One region of the Frigoribacterium sp. R86507 genome, then DNA from elsewhere that is predicted to be linked to it. Evidence: predicted binding sites of a transcription regulator. Region 1 holds the regulator's gene; the other holds the start of a gene.
What was found. The regulator LexA, encoded in region 1, represses DNA repair genes until DNA is damaged. The targets are predictions, from matches to a motif close to TCGAACANNTGTTCGA.
Positions count from the first base shown of each region.

Region 2: a site for LexA is predicted at 3,380-3,395, ahead of SJY14_RS10675 (DNA polymerase III subunit alpha). Genes of this name have one in related genera too.

Region 1 is NZ_CP139002.1:1,623,828-1,630,494, forward strand. It holds gene hflX (GTPase HflX) at 1-1,468, shown strand, start outside; gene lexA (transcriptional repressor LexA) at 1,568-2,281, opposite strand; gene SJY14_RS07755 (LysM peptidoglycan-binding domain-containing protein) at 2,554-2,922, shown strand; gene SJY14_RS07760 (histidinol-phosphate transaminase) at 3,024-4,109, shown strand; gene hisB (imidazoleglycerol-phosphate dehydratase HisB) at 4,115-4,732, shown strand; gene hisH (imidazole glycerol phosphate synthase subunit HisH) at 4,729-5,367, shown strand; gene priA (bifunctional 1-(5-phosphoribosyl)-5-((5-phosphoribosylamino)methylideneamino)imidazole-4-carboxamide isomerase/phosphoribosylanthranilate isomerase PriA) at 5,435-6,181, shown strand; gene SJY14_RS07780 (SseB family protein) at 6,181-6,667, shown strand, end outside.
Region 2 is NZ_CP139002.1:2,256,433-2,263,099, forward strand. It holds gene SJY14_RS10660 (glycoside hydrolase family 15 protein) at 1-376, shown strand, start outside; gene SJY14_RS10665 (glucose-6-phosphate dehydrogenase) at 444-1,808, opposite strand; gene SJY14_RS10670 (aromatic acid exporter family protein) at 2,009-3,301, opposite strand; gene SJY14_RS10675 (DNA polymerase III subunit alpha) at 3,435-6,667, shown strand, end outside.

The DNA of each region.
Region 1 (6,667 bases):
TGCGGCCCAGAGGGCCTCCGGTTACACCGTCTTCTCGCCGGCCCAGGCCATCCAGACCCGATCGCTCCACGACGACGGCGGCTCCGACGGCGACCAGTCGGAGCGCGACGACCGCCAGGCCCTCCGCCGCGTGGCGGGCCTCTCGACCGAACTGCAGGACGTCACCGAGGTCGAGTACCGCCAACTGCGCCTCGAGAACGTCGTCCTCATCGGCGTGTACTCGCAGGGTTCGATGTCCGACGCCGAGAACTCCCTGCGTGAGCTCGCCGCCCTCGCCGAGACGGCGGGTGCCGTCGTCCTCGACGGGCTGCTGCAGAGACGACCGAATCCCGACCCGAGCACCTACCTGGGCAAGGGCAAAGCCGAAGAGCTCCGGGGGACGGTCGCCGCCCTCGGTGCCGACACCGTCATCGCCGACACCGAACTGGCCCCCAGCCAGCGGCGCGCCCTCGAAGACGTCGTCAAGGTGAAGGTCATCGACCGCACCGCCGTGATCCTCGACATCTTCAGCCAGCACGCCAAGAGCCGCGAGGGCAAGGCGCAGGTCGAACTCGCCCAGCTCGAGTACCTCCTGCCGCGCCTCCGCGGTTGGGGCGAGTCGATGTCGCGCCAGGCCGGTGGGCAAGTCGGAGGCGCGGGTGCCGGAATGGGCAGCCGCGGGCCTGGTGAAACCAAGATCGAGCTCGACCGGCGCCGCATCCACACCCGCATGGCCCGGCTCCGCAAACAGATCAAAGAGATGAAGCCGGCCCGCGACGCCAAGCGGGCCAACCGCGACCGCAACGAGGTGCCCACGGTCGCCATCGCGGGCTACACCAACGCGGGCAAATCCAGCCTGCTCAACCGGCTCACCAGCGCGGGCGTCCTGGTCGAGAACGCGTTGTTCGCCACCCTCGACGCGACGGTCCGCAAGAGCGTGACGGCGGACGGTCGTCCCTTCACGTACGCGGACACGGTCGGATTCGTGCGCAACTTGCCTCACCAGCTGGTCGAGGCGTTCCGGTCGACGCTCGAAGAGGTCGAGGCATCCGACGTCATCGTGCACGTCGTCGACGGGTCGCACCCCGACCCTGCCGCTCAGCTCGCGACCGTCCGGGACGTCATCGCCGAGGTCGACGGTCGCGACATCGCCGAGATCGTCGTCTTCAACAAGAGCGACCTCGTCGACGACGACCAGCGTCTCGTCCTGCTCGGTCTCGAACCGACGGCGGTCTTCGTCTCGGCTCGGACGGGTGAGGGCATCGACGACCTGCTCGCCCGCATCGCGGCCGTGCTGCCCGAACCCGAGATCGAGCTCGACCTGCTGGTGCCGTACGACCGCGGCGACGTGGTCTCGCACCTGCACGACTCCGGACGCATCGTCAGCACCGACTACGAAGAAGAAGGCACCCGGGTCCACGCCCGGGTCTACCCGAGTGACGTCGCCGGGCTCACGCCCTATGTCGCACCCGTGGGCGTCGGTCGCTGACGCCGAGCCCCGGGTCGTCACACGACGAAGCGCCGACCACCTCGAGGTGGTCGGCGCTTCGTCGTGTGCCGGGTGGCGCGTAAGTGGGTGGTGCGTTCGTCAGACCGACCGCAGGACGGCGACGACCTTGCCGACGATCTGTGCGTGGTCGCCGACGATGGGCTCGAACGCGCTGTTCCGGGGAAGCAGCCAGGTGTGGCCGTCTCGCTGGCGGAACACCTTGACGGTCGCCTCGTCGTCGAGCATGGCCGCGACGATGTCACCGTTCTCGGCGTCCTGCTGCTGCCGCACGACGACCCAGTCCCCGTCGCAGATCGCCGCGTCGATCATCGAGTCTCCGACCACCCGCAGCATGAACAGTTCACCCTTGCCGACGAGTTGTCGTGGCAGCGGCATCACGTCCTCGATCTGCTGCTCGGCCGTGATGGGGATGCCGGCCGCGATCCGTCCCACCATGGGGACGTGAGCCGTGTCGCCGTCGTCACTCGTCGTGAAGACGGTCGACGGGGGAGCCGTCGGCGCCGTGGCATCCACGAGGACCTCGAGGGCTCGGGGTCGGTTCGGGTCACGGCGGATCTTGCCGGCGAGTTCGAGCTGGTTGAGCTGGTGCGTGACGCTCGACAGGGACTTGAGGCCGACGGCGTCGCCGATCTCGCGCATGCTCGGGGGATACCCGCGGTGACCGATGCTCTCGGTGATCGCGGCGAGGATCGACGCTTGCTTCGCCGTCAACTCCTTGCGGGGGAGGACGCCGGGATCGAGCTGACGGGGGGCGTCGGGGGCCGCCTGCGGGGTGCGCTTCGGGTCGCTCATGGGTCTCCTGCCGTCGATGTCGGTGGTCCCTGTTTGACTCCTACCACCGATCGAAACCGTATCCGATCAGGCGGTGTCGACAAAACACATGTTCGAGTGTGTCGCGTTCTTCCTCTCTGATCCGGATCGATTTCGACCTGGATTACCCATCGCAGGGGTTGAAAGCGTCAGCAATCGAATGTATGTTCGGAACACGTCTTCGTGTCCGGCATTCCCGGCCGAGTGCCGGGCACGAACTCGTCCCCTGTCTTCCAAGGTGAAAGGACCACCTCATGAGCGTCACCTCAGCATCAGCAGTTGCGTCCCCCGTCGACTCGACCCGAGTCGTGCGCACGCGCCTGCGCATCACCCGGCGGGGTCGTGCGGTCGTCGCCGCGCTCGTGGCGGTCCCGCTCGTCGTCGTGGCAGGCGCGCTCGTCCTCAACGGAGGCGGCGCCGTCGCGTCCGACACGACGGGTCGCACCGAGTTCCAGCACGTGACCGTCGACGGTGGCGAGACGCTCTGGCAGGTCGCGTCAGAGATCGACCCCGATGCCGATCCGCGCGACGTCATCGCCGACCTCGTCTCGCTCAACAACCTTCCGAGCGCCGAGGTCTCCGCCGGTCAGAGCCTCGCCGTCCCCGCTCAGTACGCTCGCTGAAGCACCGTCGCCGGCGAGGTGGGCGGTCCGGCCCGTCGGCGTTGCGTCTGCGCGACGGCGAACGACCCGACACACCGTCGGCCCGCCCGTACGATGGTGGGGTGTCCTTCAGTCTCGACGACCTACCCATCCGTGACGATCTCCGGGGACTGACGCCGTACGGCGCTCCCCAGAAGAAGGTCCCGGTCGCTCTCAACGTCAACGAGAACACGCATCCCATTCCCGAAGACGTCGCTCGCGACATCGTCGAATCGGTGGCCCGGGCGGTCCTCGACGTCAACCGGTATCCCGATCGCGAGTTCACGACGCTGCGTGATTCGCTGGCGGCTTACCTCGGGCACGGTCTCACCCGAGACAACATCTGGGCGGCGAACGGCTCCAACGAGGTCATCCAGCAGCTCCTCCAGGCCTTCGGCGGCCCGGGCCGCTCCGTCCTGGGGTTCCCTCCCACCTACTCGATGCACTCGATCATCGCCACGGGCACCGGCAGTCGATGGGTCGAGGGTCGCCGTGACGAGGGGTTCCGCATCTCACCCGAGACCGCGGTCTCCGAGATCGAACGCTCCCGTCCCGACATCGTCTTCTTCTGCGGACCGAACAACCCCACGGGCACCCCCCTCGATCTCGCCACGATCCAGGCTGCCTACGACGCCACGGACGGCATCGTCTTCGTCGACGAGGCCTACGCCGAGTTCATGCCGGCCGATCAGCCGACGGCACTGACCCTGCTGGCAGGTCGCGAACGGCTGGTCGTGTCCCGCACGATGAGCAAGGCGTTCGCGTTCGCCGGTGCCCGGGTCGGCTACCTGGCCGCGCACCCGGCCGTGGCCGACGCGCTGCGTCTCGTGCGCCTCCCGTACCACCTCTCGTCCCTGACGCAGGCGGCGGCCGTCGCGGCGCTCTCGCACGCGAGCGAGATGCTCGCCATGGTCGACGACATCAAGGCCCAGCGTGACCGCATCGTGCACGAGTTGACCGAACTCGGGTACGAGCCGTGGCCCACCTGGTCGAACTTCGTCCTCTTCGGAGGGGTCGACGACCCGACCGACGTCTTCGAGCGCCTGCTCGAGCGGGGTGTCATCGTCCGCAACCTCGGCATTCCGAACCACCTGAGGGTCAGTGCGGGCACCGAGGCCGAGACCACCGCGTTCCTTAAGGCGCTCCGCGACATTAGGCTCTCTTCGTGACCGACGTGACCGAGACGACCAGTGCCGCCCGTACCGCCTCCCTCTCGCGTGCCACGAGCGAGTCGAGCATCACGCTCGCCCTCGACCTCGACGGTTCGGGCCGATCGACGATCGACTCGTCGGTCCCGTTCTTCGACCACCTCCTGACGGCGCTCTCGAAGCACTCGTTGATCGACCTCGACGTCGCGGCGACGGGCGACACACACATCGACGTGCACCACACGGTCGAAGACATCGGCATCACGTTCGGCACCGCGCTGAAGCAGGCGCTCGGCGACAAGTCCGGCATCTCGCGCTACGGTGACGCGCTCGTCCCGCTCGACGAGGCCCTCGTGCAGGCTGTCGTCGACGTGTCGGGGCGTCCGTACCTCGTGCACACGGGTGAGCCCGAGGGGTTCGAGTACCACCTCATCGGCGGGCACTTCACCGGCTCGATGGTCCGTCACGTCTTCGAGGCGATCACCTTCCACGCCGGCATCACCGTGCACGTCCGCGTGCTGGGCGGGCGCGATCCGCACCACATCGCCGAGGCCGAGTTCAAGGCGTTCGCCCGGGCGCTCCGTCAGGCCGTCCAGCCCGACCCGCGCGTCAGCGGCATCCCGTCGACGAAGGGTGCCCTGTGACCGGCGCCCGTCCTTCAGTCGTCGTCCTCGACTACGGCAGCGGCAACGTCCACTCCGCGGTCAAGGCACTCGAGCTCGCGGGCGCCGACGTCGAGTTGACTGCCGACCGTGCCCGGGTGCAGGCGGCCGACGGCCTCTTCGTCCCCGGTGTCGGGGCGTTCTCGGCCGTCATGAGTCAGCTCGAGTCCGTGCGCGGTGGCGAGTTGATCGACCGGCGGCTGGCCGGCGGGCGTCCGGTCATGGGCATCTGCGTGGGCATGCAGGTCTTCTTCGAGGGCGGCGTCGAACGCGGCAACAGCACGGGTGGCCTCGGGGCGTGGCCCGGTGTGGTCGACGAGCTGCAGGCCGACGTGCTGCCCCACATGGGCTGGAACACCGTCGACGTGCCCGAGGGCAGCGTGCTGTTCGACGGAGTCGCCGACGAGCGGTTCTACTTCGTCCACTCGTACGCCGCGCAAGAGTGGTCGCTCGACGTGATCCGTCCCTTCACCGAGCCGCACGTGACCTGGGCCGACCACGGCGGCCGCTTCGTCGCCGCCGTCGAGAACGGCCCGCTCTGGGCGACGCAGTTCCACCCCGAGAAGTCGGGGCAGCCGGGCATCCGGTTGCTCTCGAACTGGCTCGGCACCCTCTGACCCCGACGCGACCGACCCGATCGCGCCTCCTGACCCTGCGGTGCCCCGGCGCCGTGAGAGAGACGACATGAGCGAGTTCTGCACCACCCCCGCCCTGACCCTGTTCCCCGCCGTCGACGTGGCGGGTGGTCAGGCCGTGCGCCTGACCCAGGGTGAGGCCGGCAGCGAGACGAACTACGGCGACCCGGTCTCGGCAGCCGACGACTGGGCCAGCCAGGGCGCCGAATGGCTGCACCTGGTCGACCTCGACGCCGCCTTCGGGCGCGGTGACAACCGTGCCGTGATCAAGAAGGTCATCAAGCAGGTCAAGGGCGTCAACGTCGAGCTCAGCGGTGGCATCCGCGACGACAAGTCCCTCGAGGACGCGCTGAGCACCGGCGTGAAGCGCATCAACCTGGGCACGGCGGCCCTCGAGAACCCCGAGTGGGCAGCCCACGTCATCGCCGAGTACGGCGAGGCGGTGGCCGTCGGGCTCGACGTCCGTGGCACGACGCTGGCGGCGCGCGGCTGGACCGAAGAGGGCGGCGACCTCTGGACGGTCCTCGCGCGGCTGGAAGAGGCCGGTTGTGCGCGGTACGTCGTCACCGACGTGACGAAGGACGGCACGCTCCAGGGGCCCAACGTCGACCTGCTGCGGCAGGTGATGGAACACACCGAGCGTCCGGTGATCGCGTCGGGCGGCATCTCGAGCCTCGACGACCTCGCGGCCCTCCGCGAGCTCGTGCCCCAGGGGCTCGAGGGCGCCATCGTCGGCAAGGCGCTCTACTCGGGGGCGTTCACGCTCGCCGCTGCCCTCGACGTCGCGTCGAACTGATGACGACCGCGCCGGACGGACCGGGGCACGCCCCCGACTATCCCGGCCACGGCGCCGACAGCGCCGGGCGACCCTGGGTGGGGCGCACCTTCGACCACCACGACACGGCGCACGCGGGCGACGACGGGTCCGCGGACCCGAGGCTGCTCGACGCCCTCCTGGGGTTCCGCGAGGGGCGGCTCGGCGAGAGCGAGGTCGTCGACGCCCTGCGTGCGGCTCGTCTGCTCGTGCCCCTGGTCGCGGTGGCAGGTGACGAGGGTCTCGACGACCACGGTCGCCGCGTCGACAAGACGCAAGAGCTCTCCATCGTCACGGTCTCGGGTCCTGACGGCCGCGACGTGTTGCCGGCCTTCACCTCGGTCGAGACCCTGACGCGCTGGCGTCCTGCGGCCCGACCGGTGCCGGTGGAGGCCCGGCGCGTGGCTCTCGCGGCCGCCTCGGAGTCGACCGACCGCATCGTGATCGACCCCGGATCGATCACCGAGT
Region 2 (6,667 bases), 630 kb from region 1:
CGGCTTCGTCGCCGCCGACGACCCCCGCATGCTCGGCACCGTCGCCGCCATCGAGCACGACCTGCTGCAGGACGGCCTGCTCATGCGCTACCGCACCGAGAGCGGCGTCGACGGCCTCGACGGAGCCGAGAACCCCTTCCTGACCTGCTCGTTCTGGCTGGCCGAGCAGTACGCCGCCTCGGGACGCGTCGACGACGCCGTCACCCTGATGGACCGCCTGGTCGGCTACTGCAACGACGTCGGCATGCTCTCGGAGGAGATCGAGGTCGCCACGGGACGACACGTCGGCAACACCCCGCAGGCGCTCTCGCACCTGGCCCTGGTGCGCGCCGCGGACGCGATCTCGCGCGCGAAGGCCGCGACGACGACGGCGTAGGTGCCCGACACGACGACGGCCGCCCTGCTCTGACGAGCGGGGCGGCCGTGGACGGTGAGGCGGAGGATCAGGCGGGCCAGTCCTTCGGGCCGGTCGAACCGGCGGCGTAGGTGTCGAGGGGCACCTGGTCGGCCTTCCAGGCCTCGATGACCGGAGCGACGATCGCCCAGCAGCGCTCGGCCACGTCGCCACGGATCGAGAGCGTCGGGTCGTCGTGGAAGATGCCGCTCAGCACCTCGCCGTAGGGCGTGAGCTCGGGCTTGCCCAGGGTGACCGACATCGTCGACTTCTCGAGGTCGAAGGGGTTGCCCGAGCCGTTGGTCGTGACGCCGAGCTCCATCGTCTCGGGGCTGATCTCGATGCGCAGCGTGTCGGGCGTCGACGAGCCGTTGAGGCCCTCGGGGAGCGCCGGGACCGGCTTGAAGGTGATGAGCACCTCTTTGCGGATCTTGGTCATGCCCTTGCCCGAGCGCAGGATGAACGGCACGCCGGCCCAGCGGCGGGTCTTGACCTCGAACTCGACCTCGGCGAGGGTCTCGGTCTGACGGTCGTTGTCGACACCGTCCTCGTCGGCGTACGCGGGGACGTCCTTGCCGTCGATGGTGCCGGCCGCGTACTGGGCACGACGGCTCGAGGCGACCGGGTCGGCGTCCTTGACCCACGTGGCCCGCAGGACGCGCGCGATCTCGCTGCGCAGCTCGACCGAGTCGATGCTCGACGGGGCGTCCATCGCGATGACGGCGAGCACCTGCAGCAGGTGGCTCTGGATCATGTCGATCAGCGCGCCGGCCTTGTCGTAGTACTGGGCGCGACCCTCGAGGCCGAGGACCTCGTCGTAGAAGATCTCGACCTTCTCGATGTTCTCGCTGTTCCAGACCGGCTCGAACAGGCGGTTGGCGAAGCGCAGGCCGATCATGTTGAGGACCGTGGCGCGACCGAGGAAGTGGTCGGTGCGGTGGATGCGCTCTTCGGGGACGATCTTGAGCAGCTCGGCGTTCAGCTCGCGAGCGCTCTCTTCGTCCGAGCCGAACGGCTTCTCGAGCGCGAGACGCAGGCCGTCGGGCAGGTCGATCTCGGCGAGCGCCTGGATCACCTTGGTGCTGATCGCGGGCGGCAGGGCGAAGTACATCACCGGGGTGCCCTCGCTGGCCTCGAACAGGGCCTTCAGGTGCTCGACCGTGGTCGGGTCGCCCTGGATGTACCGGCTCGACGCCAGCGTCTTCTTGGCGAGGTCGCTGCCGGCGTCGCCGTTGAAGGCGGTCTTGACGACGTCGTCCCATTCTTCGGGGCTGCGCTCGCTGCGGCCGGTGCCGATGAGCTGGACGTCGACGCCGCGGTCGCTCTTGAGCAGGCTCGCGAGGCCGGGGAGCAGCAGACGCTCGGTGAGGTCTCCGCTGGCTCCGAGGATGATGAGGGTGGTGGTGTCTGTCACAGTGCAGCTTTCGTGGGAGGGCGGCGATCGTGTCGTCGCTGGTCGATCAGGCGGCGGGGGTTCTCGGGGCCACGGGTGTCAACGCACAGGGGGGACGGGCATTCCCGTCGACCGCCCCGGCCGCGGAGGGCACGGGTCGCGTCTCGGCGCCGGTGCCCGGTCAACCGTACTGCTCCCCGGGGGTGAGCGCCGTATCGGGGTCAGCGGGCAGGGTCGGCGTCGCCGTCCTGCACGGTGTCGTGCGGGGCGGTGTCGCGGGGCGCGCTGTCGTCGTCGACCGGCCCCGTGCTGTCGGTGCCGCCCACCCGGCCGCCGGTGTCGTCGTCGTCCGCCGCGCGCGCCTCCTCGGCGGCGTCGTCCTCGGGGCGGGGTGCCGTGGTGTCGTCGGGGTCGAGCGCGGCGATGATGCGCCCGAGCGAGACGGCGATGGAGACGCCGCCGCTCGTGTCGGTGGTCGGACGGTCGCGATGGCGGTCGACGGCGTCCCAGAGGTCGGCGACGCGGCGCCGGGCGTCGGTGAACGCGTCGATGTCCTCGGCCCCGTGGCGCCGGATCACGGTGGCGACGCCGTGCACGGCATGGGCGACGTCGGGCGCGAGGTCGTCGGGCATGCCGATCTGGCGGCCGATCCGACGGCCGAGGATGCCCGAGACCTCGGCGACGTCCTGCAGGTGGAACGAGACGCGCTCGTACGTGGCGAGGTCGGCGTACTCCTGCCCGAGGTCGCGGCGGCGGAGCATCCACCGCGGGTTCATGTGCCGGGACTCGTCCGCGTACGCGACGGTCTCGCGCACGCGGCGGAGGGTGCTCGGCAGGACGCCCACGCGTCGCTCCCACTCGTCGTCCTCGAGGGGCCAGGGCGTCTCGAAGACGCCGGCGATCTCGTCGGCCCGGTCGGCGAGGGAGTCCTTCACCCGGGTGAGGCGGGCCTCGGCGCGCGAGGCGTAGAGCGGCGGCACGAGCACCAGGTTGACCACGACGCCGATGACGACGCCGACCCCGATCTGGACGATGTAGCCCAGCGAGTACGCCTCGGCGTTCGCGCCGCCGAGCAGCAGGACGAAGAGCCCGGCCGTCAGCACCCAGTCGCGTCCGGCACCGAGCCAGCGGATGCCCGCCACGAGCACGCCGACCCCGACGACGAGTGCCACGGCGAGCACCCCGGGCTGTCCGTCCTGCAGCGCGAAGACCGCCGTGGCGAGGCCGATGCCGACGACCAGGCCGAGGAGCACCTGGAGCCCCTGGCGGAGCGAGCTCTTGATCGTCGGGTACATCGCGATCACGGCGCCGAGCGGCGCGTAGTAGGGGTAGTCGGCCGCGACGCCGGGCACCCGCGGCGCGATCCAGTAGGCGAGGGCCGCGGCGAGCGCCGTCTTCACGGCGAGCAGGAGGCGCGGCTGGGCCAGCAGGACGCGTGTCCAGTGGGTCGCGGTGCGGGCGTCACGACGCAGGGCGGCCCGGCGATCGGGCGGAGTGGGGCGTCGATCGGGCATGCCCCGATGATGACAGGCCACGCGACGCCGCGGGTGGGCCCGGCGGTGGGACGGCACGATCGGAGCGACGTACACTGGTCGAACACCTGTTCGAACGACCCGGCCGGGGGTTCAGCAGCCCGAGGTACCGACCATGAGCTTCACCCACCTGCGCGTCGCGTCGGCGTTCAGCGCCCACCACGGCACGGCGCACCCGAAGGCGCTCGTCGACGCCGCCGTCGCGGCGGGTGCCGACGCGGCGGCGATCACCGACCGTGACGGGCTGTATGGGGCGATCCGGCACGTCGGGGCCTGTCGGACGGCGGGCGTCGACCCGATCGTCGGGGTCGAGCTGGGCTGCCGGGACGACCGCGAGGGGGTCGTGGGCGGTGGTGCGGACGGCGGGGGTCCCGACGGAGGCGGCGGTGCGGCCGGCGGGGTCGACCGCATCGTGGTGCTGGCGCACGGGGCGCGGGGCGGCGGGCCGGCGAAGGCGGGGTGGGCGGCGCTGTGTCGGCTGATCAGCGCGTCGCACGGTCGGGCCACCCGTCGCGCCAGCGGAAGTGCCAACAGCGTGGCGACCATCGCCCGGTCCCGGGTGCGGGGCTTCGTCCAGGGCGAGACCGAGCCGGCGGCGACCGTGCTGCTGGGGCCCGACTCCGACGTGGGTCGGCTGGTCCAGGCGGGTCGACACAGCGAAGCCGCGGCGTCCCTCGCCGACTGGGCGGCGACGCTGCCGGGCGGGGTGGTGGTCGAGGTGGTCTGCCATCTGACCGAGCCGGGCGAGAGCCGTAGCATCCGGCACGCGGCACGCATGCTCGAGCTCGCGGACCACGTCGGGGTGCCCGCCGTGCTCACGAACGCCGTGCGGTACCTCGACCCCGACGAGGCCGTCACGGCCGACGTGCTCGACTCGGCCGGCCACCTGGCCGCCCTCGGCTCGTTCCGGCCGCAGCCGAACGCCCAGGCGTACCTCAAGGGCCCCGCCGACATGCGCCGGCTGGCCCGTCTGGTGAGCGACGCCTCGTCGTTGCCCCGCAGCGCCGGCGACGAGATGCTCGCCGCGACCGAGCGCCTGGCCGATCGGTGCCGCCTCGACCCCGTCGCCGACCTCGGCTGGGGCCGCCCGAAGGTGCCCGAGCTCAGCGCGATCGGCGTCGACGGTGACCCCGACCAGGCGCTGTTCCGGCAGGCCCAGGCCGGTGTCACCGAACGCTTCGGCGACGCCGACCGGGCCCTGCGCGACAAGGTCGAAGACCGCATGCGCTACGAACTCGGCATCATCACCGGGTTCGGCTTCGCCGGGTACTTCCTCACCGTGGCCGACGTCTCGGCGCTGATGCGCGACCTGCGGGTGCGCAACGCGGCGCGGGGTTCCGGTGCCGGCAGCCTCGTCACCTACCTGCTGCGCATCTCGAACGTCGACCCGATCGAGCACGACCTGCTGTTCGAACGGTTCCTCGGCAACAAGCGCGAGACCCTGCCCGACATCGACATCGACGTCGAGGCGGCCCGGCGGCACGAGGTCTACCGGGCGATCTTCGACCGGTACGGCAGCAACCGGGTCACGCTCATGTCGATGCAGTCGACGTACCGCGGGCGCGGTGCAGTGCGCGACGCCGGTCTCGCACTGGGGCTCGACGACGAGCAGATCGACCTCGTGGCCAAGAACGTCTGGCGGTCGAACGCCCGTGACCTGCGCACCGCGATGGCCGAGAAACCCGAACTGCGCGAGATCGCCGAGCTGGCCCGCAGCAACGACCAGATCGACCTGCTCGTCGACCTCAGCGAACGGCTCGACCGTCTGCCCCGGCACATCTCTATGCACCCGTGCGGGGTGATCCTCGGCGACTCCGACCTGCTCAGCACGACCCCCGTCCAACCGAGCGGCATCGGCCTGCCGATGAGCCAGTTCGACAAGTACGACATGAACGACGCCGGCCTGCTCAAGCTCGACGTCCTCGGCGTCCGCATGCAGAGCTCGCTCGCCTACGCCCTCGACGAGATCGAACGCGTGAACGGCCCGCGTGCCGCCCTGGCCGGCGCCCTGCCGGTCGACGTGCCCTACGTGAACCGTCAGGGCCGCATCGAGCTCGACGAGATCCCCCACGACGACGAACCCACCTTCGAGGCGATCCGCACCACGCACACGCTCGGCATGTTCCAGATCGAGAGCCCCGGGCAGCGCGAGCTGATCGGCAAGATGCAGCCCGACCGCTACGAAGACCTGATCGCCGACATCTCGCTGTTCCGCCCCGGCCCGATGAAGGGCAACATGATCGCGCCGTTCCTCGACACCAAGCACGGGTTCCAGCAGCCCGACTACCTGCACCCGAGCTTCGCGTCGTTCCTCGACGACAGCTACGGGGTGGTCATCTACCACGAGCACGTGCTGCGCATCCTCGAGGCGACGATGCAGGTGTCGCTCGCCGAGGCCGACGAGATCCGGCGACACATGGGCAAGGGCGACGACGACGCGCTCGAAGCCACCTTCCGCGAGCGCACCCGGGGCAACCTCGACCCCGCGACCGGGAGGCGACGCTTCGACGACGCCGCGGTCGACCGCATCTGGGCCGCGCTCAAGGGGTTCGGGTCGTTCGGCTTCTGCAAGGCCCACGGGGCCGCGTTCGCCCTGCCGACCTACCAGAGCGCCTGGCTGAAGACCCACTACCCGGCCGAGTTCCTGGCCGGCATCCTCACCCACGATCCCGGCATGTACCCGAAACGGCTGCTGCTGACCGAGGCGCGACGCATGGGCGTCCCCGTGCTGCCGCTCGACGTCAACGCCTCGACCGACGTCTACCGGGTCGAGCGCCTGCGACCGCCGGCGACCCCGATCGCGCCGACCCGGGTGGGCGACCTCGGACTGCGGCTGTCGCTGGCCGACGTGCACGGCATCAGCGACGCCGAGCTGGCCCGGGTGGTCGTGAACCGTCCCTACGACTCCATCACCGACTTCTGGCAGCGGGCGACGCCGTCCCGGTCGCTGTTCGAACGCCTGGCGCAGGTCGGAGCACTCGACTCGGTCGCCGGGCCGGGCCGCACCCGCGGCGACGTCCTGGCCCGGGTGCGGGCGCTCACCGGCCGGTCGTCGCGCCCCAAGGCCACCGACGTCGAGAACCAGCTCGACTTCTCGATCGACGACTCCGACACGGTGCCGACCGGCACGCCCGACGTCGACGCCCGACAGCGGGTCGCCGACGAGCTCGACATCCTGTCGATGGAGGTCAGCGAGCACGTGATCGAGAGCTACCGGCCCATGCTCGACGACCTGGGCGTGGTGCGCGCCGCCGACCTGCGCGACCACTGGAACGGCACGACCGTGCTCGTGGCGGGCATCCGCATCGCGACCCAGACCCCGCCGATGCGCAGCGGCAAGCGCGTGGT